DNA from 3 places in the Sinorhizobium sp. genome. Region 3 is predicted to be linked to each of the others. Evidence: riboswitches for the same ligand, from Rfam matches in the RefSeq annotation. Region 3 holds a riboswitch; each other region holds the start of a gene.
What was found. A riboswitch is a leader RNA that binds a small molecule or an ion and turns the genes downstream of it on or off. The one in region 3 is predicted to bind thiamine pyrophosphate.
Positions count from the first base shown of each region.

Region 1: it holds a riboswitch for thiamine pyrophosphate, as region 3 does, so the genes downstream of both, thiB (thiamine ABC transporter substrate binding subunit) here and thiD (bifunctional hydroxymethylpyrimidine kinase/phosphomethylpyrimidine kinase) in region 3, are expected to answer to the same signal.
Region 2: it holds a riboswitch for thiamine pyrophosphate, as region 3 does, so the genes downstream of both, thiC (phosphomethylpyrimidine synthase ThiC) here and thiD (bifunctional hydroxymethylpyrimidine kinase/phosphomethylpyrimidine kinase) in region 3, are expected to answer to the same signal.

Region 1 is NZ_JCACWC010000004.1:110,370-114,664, forward strand. Features, by position in the region: gene thiP (thiamine/thiamine pyrophosphate ABC transporter permease ThiP) at 1-427, opposite strand, end outside; gene thiB (thiamine ABC transporter substrate binding subunit) at 435-1,463, opposite strand; TPP riboswitch at 1,512-1,626, opposite strand; gene AC5J09_RS26785 (GNAT family N-acetyltransferase) at 1,760-2,245, shown strand; gene AC5J09_RS26790 (thiamine diphosphokinase) at 2,323-2,973, shown strand; gene AC5J09_RS26795 (ABC-F family ATP-binding cassette domain-containing protein) at 2,978-4,295, shown strand, end outside.
Region 2 is NZ_JCACWC010000002.1:1,285,739-1,290,033, forward strand. Features, by position in the region: gene AC5J09_RS10570 (aq_1923 C-terminal domain) at 1-1,407, opposite strand, end outside; TPP riboswitch at 1,568-1,679, shown strand; gene thiC (phosphomethylpyrimidine synthase ThiC) at 1,778-3,613, shown strand; gene thiO (glycine oxidase ThiO) at 3,615-4,295, shown strand, end outside.
Region 3 is NZ_JCACWC010000002.1:782,583-786,877, reverse strand. Features, by position in the region: gene AC5J09_RS08215 (beta-galactosidase) at 1-71, shown strand, start outside; gene AC5J09_RS08210 (serine hydrolase domain-containing protein) at 173-1,177, shown strand; gene AC5J09_RS08205 (peroxiredoxin) at 1,294-1,953, opposite strand; TPP riboswitch at 2,167-2,269, shown strand; gene thiD (bifunctional hydroxymethylpyrimidine kinase/phosphomethylpyrimidine kinase) at 2,397-3,197, shown strand; gene AC5J09_RS08195 (hypothetical protein) at 3,302-3,508, shown strand; gene exoP (succinoglycan biosynthesis transport protein ExoP) at 3,557-4,295, opposite strand, start outside.

The DNA.
Region 1 (4,295 bases), on a different contig from region 3:
TGAGAATGCCGGAGAGGCCATAGATGCTGACCGGCTGCTCCAACCCCGCTGCCGAAAGCACCCTGTTCAAGAGCCCCTGCCGGCCCCAGATTTCGATCAGCCCGAGTGCGGCGACGATCGCCGGCAGGCCGAGTGGCAGCGCCAGAAGCCGCAGCACCCAGATACGGCCGGGGAACGAAGCCTGGCGGGCAAGTGCCCGGGCCACGGGTATGGCGAAAAGGATGGCAAGAAGAGTCGAGAGGCTGGCCTGCAGCAGCGTGAAGCGTGTGATGCGCCAGATATAGGCATCGAAAAGCGGACCGGCGTCGGCGCTGCCGGCCGACTGGGCAAGCAGTGCCGCGCCGGCGAGGCCGACGAAAAGCAGGATGCCGCCGAGGGCGAAGGCCCCGGCGGCGATTGTCATCTTGCTTTCCTTCGTGCCGGACAATCCGGCCTCAGTTCCGGCTCATGGCGGCCAGCCATTCGTCGACCCAGGCCTTGCGATTGGCGGCGACCTCCTCGGAGGGAATGAGGAGCGTCTTTTGCGGGTCGACGAGCTTGCTGAAGGCTTCAGGCAGCGGCTCCTTGGTCGCGGTCACCGGCATCATCCAGTTGGTCGTCGGGATGATCGACTGGAATTCCGGACCGATCATGAAGGTCAGGAAGTTCCGGGCGAGTTCCGGGTCCTTCGCGTTCTTCGTCAATGCGGCGACTTCGATCTGGATATAGTGGCCTTCGGCGAAGGGGGCCGCCTGGTAGCGCTCGGTGTTCTCCGCCACCATGTGATAGGCGGGCGAGGTGGTGTAGGAGAGAACCATCGGGGCCTCGCCCTTCGTGAAGAGACCATAGGCTTCCGACCAGCCCGGCGTGACCGTCAGCACGCGGTCCTTGAGCTTCGCCCAGGCCTGGCCGGCCTGGTCGCCATAGACCGACTTCACCCACAGCAGGAGGCCGAGGCCGGGGGTTGAGGTCCGGGGGTCCTCGATGACGATCTTCTGCGACGGATCGCCCTCGACCAGTTCCTTGAGGCTCTTCGGTGGATCCTTCAGCGTCTCGGTGTCGTAGACGACGGCGAAATGGCCGTAGTCATACGGTATGAAGGTGTCGTCGGAGAAGCCGCCCGGGACCTTGACGGAAGCGGTATCGGCGCCGTGTTGCGCGAAGAAGCCGGTCGCCTTCGCCTCCGCCACCAGATTGGTGTCGAGACCGAGTACGATGTCGGCCTTGGATGCCTGACCTTCGAGCTTCAGCCGCGTCAGGAGTTCGACCCCGTCGGCAACCCCTACATAGTCGACCTTGCAGTCGCAGGTCTTCTCGAACGCTTCCGCCACCTTGGCGCCCGGCCCCCATTCGGTGATGAAGCTCTCATAGGTATAGACCGTCAGGGTTTTTTCCGCGGCCGCCGCGCTCACGGAAAATGCCGCGATCGAAGCTGCGGCGATCGCAAGCCGGCCAAGGATTTTTCGATGGAGTGAACTAGACATTCTGGCACCTCTCCCTTTGTTGTTGCTGCAATGGGAAAAGCGCGTATCGGTCCGATCGCTTCTAATCCCTCCGCCGGTATGAGCCGGATCAGGTTCCGCGGGTTGGCTCGAAGCCTCTCAGCCACGGTCGCAAAAGCCGACCAGGGCACCCCGTTAGAGCAGCAAGAGATTTAGCTTCCGGCGACGGCTTAGGCAAGCTGAGTTTCAGCAGGGGCGTTTGCCGTCCGCGTCAGCCGCGCTATTAAAAGTCAAACAATTACCGGCGTCGTTTGTTCGCCGAAAGCGGAGACAATTTCATGCCAGACATGCTCGTCCGCCTCTATGCCTTGCCCGAGGGCCGCCCATCGCGTCTCGACCCCGACATCCGCATCCGCCGGGCGCTTGCGGCCGAGCGGCGTGCCGTCATTCCCTGGATCGAGGAGCGCTTCGGGGCCGGGTGGGCCGGCGAGGCCGAAACCGCCTTCTCCTCGACGCCGACGCGCATCCATATCGCTCACCATCGGGATCGGATCGTGGGCTTCGCCTGCCATGACGCAACCGCGCTCGGCTTCTTCGGTCCGACCGGAGTCGACGCGACCATGCGCGGCAAGGGCATCGGCGAGGCCCTGCTCGTCGAAAGCCTGCTATCCATGCGCGCCGCCGGCTATGCCTATGCGATCATCGGCGGCGTCGGCCCTGCCGAATTCTATGCCCGCGCGGTGGGTGCGGTGGAGATCGCCGGGTCGACGCCCGGCATCTACAACGGCATGCTCTTTCCCGGGGATCCGGCGTCCGGAACCTGATCCGCGCAGCATGCGTTCGCAAAACAGCAGCCGGAGCCCTTTTCCTTCGCCGCTGCTTTGCGCTATGGGCTTCTGCCATGACCCGATCACCCTTCACCATCCTGCTCGGCGGCGCGCTGACGCCGACAGACCGGCTTGCTCGACAGCTCGAAGGCAGCCGCTTCGTCGCCGCCGACGGCGGCATGCGTCATGCAAGGACGCTGGGGATCGTTCCCGATCTCTGGGTCGGCGATTTCGATTCCACCGATGAGGCGCTTCTAGCGGAGTTTGCCGGCGTCCCGCGCGAACGCCATCCAGCTGCCAAGAACGCGACCGACGGGGAGATCGCCGTCGAGGCAGCCCTCGAGCGTGGCGCGACCTCGCTCGTCTTCGCGGGCGGACTCGGCGGCGCGCGCAGCGACCATGCTTTCCTGCATCTCCTCGGTACCGTCGCGCTTGCCCAGAGCGGCGTTGCGGTGATGATGACCTCCGGCGAGGAGGAGGCCTATCCGCTGCTGCCCGGCTCGCAGGAGATCGAGGTGCCGAAAGGCAGCCTCTTCTCGATCCTCGGCTTTGCGGACCTTGACGGTCTTTCGATCGAGAACGTGCGCTATCCGCTGAAGGATTTTCATTTGCCCTTCGGCTCGTCGCGCACCATTTCGAACATCGCGGATGGCACGGTCCGCTTGACCCTGAAATCCGGCCGGGCCGTCGTTCTCGCCCGCCCCTATGATCTTTCCGGAGCCTGATGCCTTGGCGCCTCCCATTCTGAAGCTTGACGACATTCTACTGACCTTCGGCGGCACGCCGCTGCTTGCGGGTGCGGGCCTGCAGGTCGAGCCCGGCGATCGCATCTGCCTCGTCGGCCGCAATGGTTCCGGCAAATCGACGCTGATGAAAATCGCCGCCGGGCTTGCAGAACCCCAGTCGGGCGAGATCTTCAGGCATCCATCGGTGACGATCCGCTACCTGCACCAGGCGCCCGATTTCGACGGCTTCGATACGGTTCAGGCCTATGCCGAAGCCGGACTTGGGCCAGGCGACGATCCCTACCGGGTCGCCTACCTGCTGCAGCATCTGGGGCTGACCGGGGAGGAAGAGCCGACGCGCCTTTCCGGCGGCGAGGCGCGTCGTGCCGCCCTTGCCCGTGTGCTTGCCCCGGAACCCGACATTCTGCTTCTCGACGAGCCGACGAACCATCTCGATCTGCCGACGATCGAGTGGCTGGAAGACGAGCTCGTCCGCAGCCGTTCGGCGCTGGTGCTGATCTCGCACGACCGTCGCTTCCTCGAAAAGGTGTCGACGGCGACCGTCTGGCTGGACCGCGGCCAATCGCGCCGCCTCGATCGCGGCTTCGCGCATTTCGAGGCCTGGCGCGACGAGGTGCTGGAGGCGGAAGAGCTCGAGCAGCACAAGCTCGGTAAGGCGATCGAACGCGAAGAGCACTGGCTGCGCTACGGCGTGACCGCAAGGCGCAAGCGCAACATGCGTCGGCTCGGGGAGCTGCAGGACATGCGGGCCCGCCATCGCGGGCACAAGGGGCCGCAGGGTACGGTCCAGGCCACCGTTGCCGACGCCAGGGAATCGGGCAAGCTCGTCATCGAGGCGGAAAAGATCACCAAGGCCTATGGCGATCGCACGATCGTCGCGCCGTTCTCGATCCGTGTCCACCGCGGCGACCGCATCGGCCTCGTCGGGCCGAACGGCGCCGGCAAGACGACGCTGCTGAAGCTCCTGACCGGTCAGCTCGCGCCGGACACGGGCAGCGTCAAGCTGGGCACCAATTTGGAGATCGCCACGCTCGACCAGAAACGCGAGGAACTGAACCTCGACGAGACGCTGGCGCATTATCTGACCGACGGGCGCGGCGAGACCCTCCTCGTCAATGGCGAGCAGCGCCATGTCACCGGCTACATGAAGGAATTCCTCTTCCAGCCGGAGCAGGCGCGAACGCCCATCCGCGATCTGTCCGGCGGCGAACGCGCGCGTCTCATGCTCGCCCGCATCCTGGCACGCCCGACCAACCTCCTGATCCTCGACGAACCGACCAACGATCTCGATATCGAGACGC
Region 2 (4,295 bases), 500 kb from region 3:
TGCGAGCGCCAGCTCGTATCCCTTCATCGTGAAGCGGATGCGTTGCGGCCGAGCGCCCTCTCCAGCATCCGGAGTGTCGTTGTATTCGTCCCAGTCTTCCACGCCGGTGCCCGAGTCAGGCAGATCCGCATCGATTCCCGCCACGCGGAACGTTCCGAACTCCGGCAGCAGCGTCGTGAAAGGGAAGTTCTCATGCTGCCCATCCTGCAGAGCGACGAACTTCTTCAGCGCTTCGACGCTGGGATCCCAGGAAAAGCCCGAAATGCTTGCTTCGGAGACTTTGACGTAGTCCGCGCCCTCCGCCATCGAGAAGCCATTCACCGACGCGTCGAGCTTCCGGCCATCGAGCCGGAGCGCGAGGCGATCCATCGCCAGCTTGATCCTCTCGCCCTCTTCACCATCCTTGTCCGGCGCGTTGATCTTCAGACCCAGCATTTCCATGTCGGCCTTCCTCGTCAAATCGGCGACCGACAGAATCCGGGCGAAATAGTCTTGACGCTCCGCCACGGGCAGATCCTCGGGCGACGAGACCGAGTTGAGCTTCTCCAGAGTTTCGCGAAGTGGCTCGTCCAGCATCCGCATGCTTACGCCGCTGCTGCGAACCTCGTCATAGCCGAAGCTCGCCTCGCCATCCGAAAAGGCGATATCCTTGATCGAGAATGGCCCATAGACAGGCCTTGCCTGCTCGTCGCCCGGCCCGGCTTTTTCAGTATAGATGCGGGCCAGATAGGCGGCATCGACGTCCTGCCCCGTCATGGCTCCAAAGGAGCCCGTCAGCCGCCTCTTCTCGCCGCCCTCTCCATCGGAGGCGCCTATGCCGGCTTCGAAGCTCGCACCACTCGCCGAATAGCGCGCGATGCGGCCATCCACGATACCTTCCGAGACCACGTTCTTGTAGACCAGCTTCTGCTCGCTACCGGCAACCGTCTGCGTGATGATCACCTCAGGGGCGGCGACGCTCTTTGCCGTAAAAAGCGCCAACTGTTTCGGCAGCGAAAGATCGCTTCCCGCGCCGAACATTTGCGCCAGCGTGTCGCGACCGAACTCCGCCTGCTCGACGATCACCTTCGGCACGGCGATCTTGCCCGGGCGCATATCGAGGTCCACGCCGCTGACCTCGAGCATGCCGTCCAGGAAAAGGATCCTGGGCCGCCCGTCGATTGCGGCGACGCGAAGTTCGGACCCTTCCTTCAGCGGCAGCGTCACGTCGCGCAGGTGAATGCGCCCGAAGAAGTCCGCTTCGACCGTGCCCACTCTGCCGCCCCGTTCGGCGATCAGCCTGTTCACGCTCTTTTCGACAGCAATCTTGTAACCGGTCGCGCCTGCGGCCGCGATTGCGATGACCGCAACAGCCGCCCAAAGCGCCTTGCGTCCCCTTTTCCTGGTCCCCGTCTCCGCCTGCCCCAAGACCTTCACCCCTTTTCGCTATGCGCATCATGGCGCTTCAGACTCGGACGGTAAGTAGATTTAGAACCTTGCATTTGCAAGCATGCCGCGAGCCCTGCGCACGGGATTTGGCCGGTGCAAAAACCATCTTGACGCCGCGGCGATAACCGTCCCTAATTGCACCATTCACCAGGGGGGTCCCGGCAAGGGGCTGAGATACTGCTAGCGCGCGCAGTGACCCGTTGAACCTGATCCAGTTCATACTGGCGTAGGGACGGTGCAGACGTGCAGCAGCCAGGATTCCGTTTACCGGCAATTCATCGGCGATACGTCTTTTCATCCTTCCGGCTTCAGAACTGGGTCTCCAACGCGAAAACATTGGAGCCTCAAGATGAATCTAATCAAGCCTCTCGCCGCGGCGCCCTCGGTCACGCAAGGACCGCTCCCGGCATCCCGCAAGGTCTACAAGCCGGGCGAGATCCATCCCGACATCCGCGTGCCGATGCGCGAGATCGCGCTGCATCCGACCTCCGGCGAGCCGCCGGTGACCGTTTACGATTCCTCCGGCCCCTACACGGTCGAAAACGCCGATATCCGCATCGACGCGGGCCTGCCGCGCCTTCGCAGCGACTGGGTTCTCAAGCGCGGCGATGTCGAGAGCTACGACGGCCGTGCGGTGAAGGCCGAAGACAACGGCTTTGCGACCGGTGAAAGGCTGACGCCGGAATTCCCGATTCGTCACCAACCGCTCAAGGCTAAGCCGGGAAAAGCGGTAACCCAGCTCGCCTATGCCCGCGCCGGCATCGTCACGCCGGAAATGGAGTTCATCGCCATCCGCGAAAATCTCGGCCGGAAGGCCGCGAAGGAGGCGCTCGCCCGAGACGGCGAAAGCTTCGGTGCTTCGGTCCCCGATTTCGTGACGCCGGAATTCGTGCGCCAGGAAGTGGCGAGCGGCCGCGCCATCATTCCGGCCAATATCAACCACCCGGAAGCCGAGCCGATGATCATCGGCCGCAACTTCCTGGTGAAGATCAACGCGAATATCGGCAACTCCGCCGTCACCTCATCGATGGCCGAGGAGGTCGAGAAGATGGTCTGGGCGACCCGCTGGGGCGCCGACACGGTCATGGACCTTTCCACCGGCCGCAACATTCACAACATCCGCGAATGGATCATCCGCAATTCGCCGGTACCGATCGGCACCGTGCCGCTCTACCAGGCGCTGGAAAAGGTAAACGGCATCGCCGAGGATCTTTCCTGGGAGGTCTTCCGCGACACGCTGATCGAGCAGGCGGAACAGGGCGTCGACTATTTCACCATCCATGCCGGGGTCAGGCTTCATTATATCCCGCTCACCGTGGATCGCGTCACGGGCATCGTTTCGCGCGGCGGCTCGATCATGGCGAAGTGGTGCCTGCATCACCACCGCGAGAGCTTCCTCTACGAGCATTTCGAGGAGATCTGCGACATCTGCCGCGCCTATGACGTTTCCTTCTCGCTCGGCGACGGCCTGCGTCCCGGCTCCATCGCCGACGCCAACGACCGGGCCCAGTTCGCGGAGCTCGAAACGCTCGGCGAGCTGACGAAGATCGCCTGGGCCAAGGATTGCCAGGTGATGATCGAAGGGCCGGGCCATGTGCCCATGCACAAGATCAAGGAGAACATGGACAAGCAGCTCGCCGTCTGCGGAGAAGCGCCCTTCTATACGCTCGGGCCGCTCACCACCGATATCGCGCCCGGCTACGACCACATCACGTCAGGCATTGGCGCGGCGATGATCGGCTGGTTCGGCACCGCCATGCTTTGCTACGTGACGCCGAAGGAACATCTGGGCCTGCCCGACCGCAACGACGTCAAGACCGGCGTGATCACCTACAAGATCGCCGCCCATGCCGCCGATCTCGCCAAAGGACACCCGGCCGCCCGAATCCGCGACGACGCGCTGTCGCGCGCCCGCTTCGAGTTCCGCTGGGAGGATCAGTTCAACCTCTCGCTCGACCCCGAGACCGCGCGCAATTTCCACGACGAGACGCTGCCCAAGGAGGCGCACAAGGTCGCGCATTTCTGCTCCATGTGCGGACCGAAATTCTGTTCGATGCGGATTTCCCACGATATCCGCGCCGAGGCGCAGAAGGAGGGCCTCGAGGCGATGGCCGCCAGATATCGCGACGGCGGCGACCTCTATATGCCGGTCGATGAAAGCAATGCCGCGCCCGCTGGAGAATGAAATGCGCGTGCTGATCAGAGGGGCCGGCGTCGCCGGCCTCACCGCCGCCCATGAACTTCTCGGGCGCGGCGCCGCAGTGACGATCATGGAAAATGCCGCCGGCTTTACCGGGGCCGCTTCCTGGTATGCGGGCGGCATGCTCGCTCCCTGGTGCGAGCGCGAAAGTGCCGAGGAAACCGTCCTGAGGCTGGGGATCGGCGCCGCCGACTGGTGGGAAGCCGCGCTCCCTGCCGGTTCCGTGCATCGCAACGGCACGCTCGTCGTCGCGCAACCCCGAGACGGAGCCGAACTCAAGCGCTTCGCCTCCCGCACCTCCGGCTTCCGCTCGCTCGATGCAGAGGAGATCACAGCGCTGGAGCCGGCTCTCGCCGGCCGTTTCCGGCAGGCGCTGTTCTTTCCGCAGGAGGCGCATCTCGACCCGCGCCGGGCACTCTCGGCGCTCCGGCAAGGGCTGACGGCACGCGGCGCGGTATTCGCCGGCGAGGACATGGACGATCGCGATTTCGCGCTCACCGTCGATTGCACCGGCGCGTCCAGGATCGGCGAGATCGACGGGCTACGCGGGGTGCGCGGCGAGATGGCCTATCTGCAGACGGACGAGGTGACGCTCTCGCGTCCGGTGCGCATGCTGCATCCCCGCATTCCGCTCTATATCGTGCCGCGCGGCGGAGGGCTCTTCATG
Region 3 (4,295 bases):
GGCCCTCGGCCGAGTTCTACCTGGGCGGCCGCACGCTGAAACCCGTCGATGTTGCGATCTGGAGGGAATGAACCCCGAGCATCGATGTAGCCGACCTTCAGGCAAGGTCACATCGTCGTGAGCTTGGACTGTACTTGATGACTTGTCGTGCCATTCGCCCTAGGTCGAACGCATGACCATGCTCGTTGTTACGTTCCTTGCGCTCTTCGGTTTCCACTCGGCGGCAGCCGCGCAGGATCAGTCCGTCAGCACCTTGCTGACGGCCCTGGCGACCAGAGAAGAGTTGAAACCGCTGAAGACCGTGGTCGTTGCCAGGGACGGGGAGACGATTGCCGAGAAGGGTTATCGCGGCCACACTCCCTCGGAGTCGACCAACATCAAGTCGGCGTCGAAATCGATCTTATCCGCACTTGTGGGCATTGCGATCGACAAGGGTCTGCTCGACGGCCCGGAGCAGAAGATCGCGCCGCTCCTGAAGGAAGACCTCCCGTCGCAGGCCGACCCCCGGATCAACGACATCACCATCGGCAACCTGCTTTCGATGCAAGCGGGACTGGGGCGCATGTCCGGACCGAATTACGGCCGCTGGGTGTCGAGCCGCAACTGGGTTCGTTTCGCACTGGCACAGCCCTTCGACGACGAGCCCGGAGGTCGGATGCTTTATTCGACCGCCTCGACCCATCTGCTCTCGGCAATACTGACCAAGGTCGGCGGCAAGTCGACACTGGCGCTTGCGCGCGAATGGCTCGGTCCTGTCGAGGGTTTCCGGATCGGCGCCTGGGAGCGGGATCCCCAGGGCATCTATCTCGGGGGCAACCAGATGGCGATGAGCGCGCGATCGCTGCTTGCCTTCGGTGAGCTCTATCGCAACCGCGGCCGCACCGCAGACGGACGGCAGGTCGTCCCGGCCGATTGGGTGGAGCTTTCCTGGCAGCCGCGCACGGCCTCCCGTTTTACCGGCGACGGCTACGGATATGGCTGGTTCACGCGCCGGATCGGCGACGAGGATGTGTATTACGCTTGGGGCTATGGCGGCCAGATGCTCTACATAGTGCCGTCCCTTGACCTGACCGTGGTCATGACGTCGGATGAAAGCGGCCCCTCGGCACGCAACGGCTATCGCGACGCTCTGCACGGGGTTCTGGCGGAGATCATCTCCATCGCCAAAGCGGATTGAGGCAGATGGTTCTGCTCTGAGCGCGTTAAACAACCATGTTAGCAAAAAGCGCCAAGGGCGCGTCGACCTTGATGAATTGACGCGCCCGATCGACTGACTCTTCGCAGCGGGTTTGCTTAGGCCGTTGGCTGCTTCGTCTTCCGGAGATAGGGAAGCACGGTGTCGAACGACCCGAAACGCTGCACGGCGTCCTCGTTGGAGACGGCGGCCGTGATGATGACGTCCTCGCCCTGCTGCCAGTTCGCGGGTGTTGCCACCTGATGCTTGGCGGTGAGCTGGATCGAGTCGATGGCGCGCAGGATCTCGTTGAAGTTGCGGCCGGTGGTCATCGGATAGGTGAGGATCAGCTTGATCTTCTTGTCGGGGCCGATGACGTAGACCGAACGCACGGTGGCGTTATCCGCAGGCGTCCGGCCCTCGGACGTCTCTCCGGCGCCGGCCGGCAGCATGTCGTAAAGCTTTGCCACCTTCAGATCGCGGTCGCCGATCAGCGGGTAGTCGACCTCGAAGCCGGTCGCGACCTTGATGTCGTTCTTCCACTTGGTGTGACTTTCGACCGGGTCGACCGAAATGCCGATGATCTTGACGCCGCGCTTGCGGAACTCCGGCTCGATGCCGGCCATGGCGCCGAGTTCCGTGGTGCAGACGGGAGTAAAGTTCTTCGGATGGGAGAAAAGGACAGCCCAGCCGTCGCCGATCCATTCATGGAAATTGATCGTGCCCTGCGTTGTCTCGGCGGTGAAATCGGGGGCGGTATCGTTGATGCGCAAACTCATGGCGTGTTCCCTCCTGTACGACGAAATTTTGCTAAGAATAACGCAATCGCCGCCGTTTTCGAGGAGGAAACGAGCGATTGACGGCGGCAGAAGGAATGACTGCATCATAGGTGGCCAGGCTGCGGGTATATTTTTGCCGGCTGGCCTAAAAGCCAGGTCTTACAAGCCTTTGCGCGGGCGCGTTGACATCGCTTTGGCACAGCCGCATAGATAGCGCATTCCGAGGGGAGCACCAGACGGTGCTGAGATGGCGTTGAGCCGGACCCTTGAACCTGATCCGGGTCATGCCGGCGTAGGAACGGAAAGAAGGCCGCCAGCGGCAAGTTCTCCTTTTCATCGCCTTTCCTGGATCTCCGTGATGTTCCGTCTGGAGATCGATCGATGACGTCCACTGCCGTACCGCTCGCAAGCATCATCCGCCCTCGTGCGAAGGAGGACTGGGCATGACGGCGATTGCACTCACCATCGCCGGCTCGGACTCCGGCGGCGGCGCCGGTATTCAGGCGGACCTCAAGACGTTTTCAGCGCTCGGCGTTTACGGCGCCAGCGTCATCACTGCGATCACGGCCCAGAACACCAGGGGTGTGACGGGCGTCGAGGATGTCTCCGCTGAAATCGTGTCGGCGCAGATGGACGCCGTCTTCTCCGATCTCGACGTGAAGGCCGTCAAGATCGGCATGGTCTCGCGTCGGGAAACAATCGCCGCCATTGCCGATGGATTGCGCCGGTCCGGAAAACGGGCGGTCGTGGATCCGGTCATGGTTGCGACCTCCGGCGACGCGTTGCTTCGGCCGGATGCCGTTACGGCGCTCATCGAAGAGCTGTTGCCGCTGGCGCTCGTCGCCACGCCCAATCTTGCCGAGGCCGCGCTCATGACCGGGCGCGCAATCGCCGAGGACGAGGCGGAGATGGCGCGCCAGGCGGAAGCGATCATGCGGACCGGCGCATATGCGGTTCTGGTCAAGGGCGGGCACCTGAAGGGCCAGGAGGCCACAGACCTCTTCTTCGACGGCGACACTCTTGTCCGCCTTCCCGCCGCGCGGATCGAGACGCGCAACGACCACGGCACCGGCTGCACGCTGTCGGCAGCCATTGCCGCCGGCCTTGCGAAAGGCTTGCCGCTGGTCGAAGCGGTGAGTGCCGCCAAGTCCTATCTGCATGCCGCAATCTCCGCGGCCGACCGCCTGGAGATAGGTCAGGGGCGCGGCCCGGTCCATCATTTCCACCGGTGGTGGGAAGATTGACTGCCGGGTGACGGCTCGGGGGAGCTGAAGTGCCTCGCTATCGCCACTGTTGTTCAGCAGCATGACCGCGTCCATGGCTTCGATTGGCGATCGGTTCTCGCGATATGCATTTTCTTACCCGCCGGCTGGAGGCTTTCAACCGTGACGACCTGCCGGATTGGCGGCGGTCGCCTGGCAGGGTGCGGCGTTGTCTTTCGATGCTGCCGTCGCTGGTCGAATATTCGCTTTTCTATGCGCTGGCACTCGTTGCCCTTACGGCGGTCATCGCGCTAATGTTAGCCGCTTGGATCGTCGATCGCCGCAAGGCCTGACGGCGAAGGGCGAAAAGGCCGCGCACAGGTGGCGCGGCCGCGGTCGCCTCAAGCGGCGTTGTTTTCCGTAATCGTATTCTCGACGTAATATTTGCCGTAGCGGTGGCGGTATTTCTCCGCCCCGTCGAAGTCGCTGTATTTGCCGAGTTCGTTCATGTCCGTCTTGTTGAGGATGACGCCAAGCACCTTTGAGTTGATCAATGGTTCCGAGTTGAGCAGATCGCGTACGAGCCGCGAAGGCGTCCTTCCCCACTCGACCACGAAGAGAATACCGTCGGCAAGCGGCGCGAAAGCCTTGGCGTCGACGACGGGAGCGAGTGCGGCAAGATCGACGACGACGTAGTCGAAGGCGTTGCGGGCGTTCTCGATGAGGTTCGCCATGGCCGGGGAGGCGAGCAGTTCATTGCTCTGATGCCGCTGATGCGATGCGCCGCCGGCCGGAAGGATTGCGAGCTTGGTGCGCTGGTCCACCTTGATTCCGGCGGGCCAGGTGGCTTCTCCGGTCAGCGTTTCGACGAGCCCGGTGCGCGGGGCGGGCGTGATCATCTGAGTCAGTCCCGGCTTGCGTATATCGGCATCGATGAGCAGGGTCCGCTTGCCGCTCGCCGCCAGAAGTGCGGCGAAGTTCGCGGCAATGATCGACTTTCCCTCGTCCGGAAGGGCCGATGCAATGGCGATCACGCGGCTTTCGCTGCCGGCGAGCATCTGGTCGCAGGCAAGCTTGGCGTTGCGGAACGTCTCCGCGAAGGTCGAACGCGGCGCATCGACGACAATGCGCGAAAGTCGT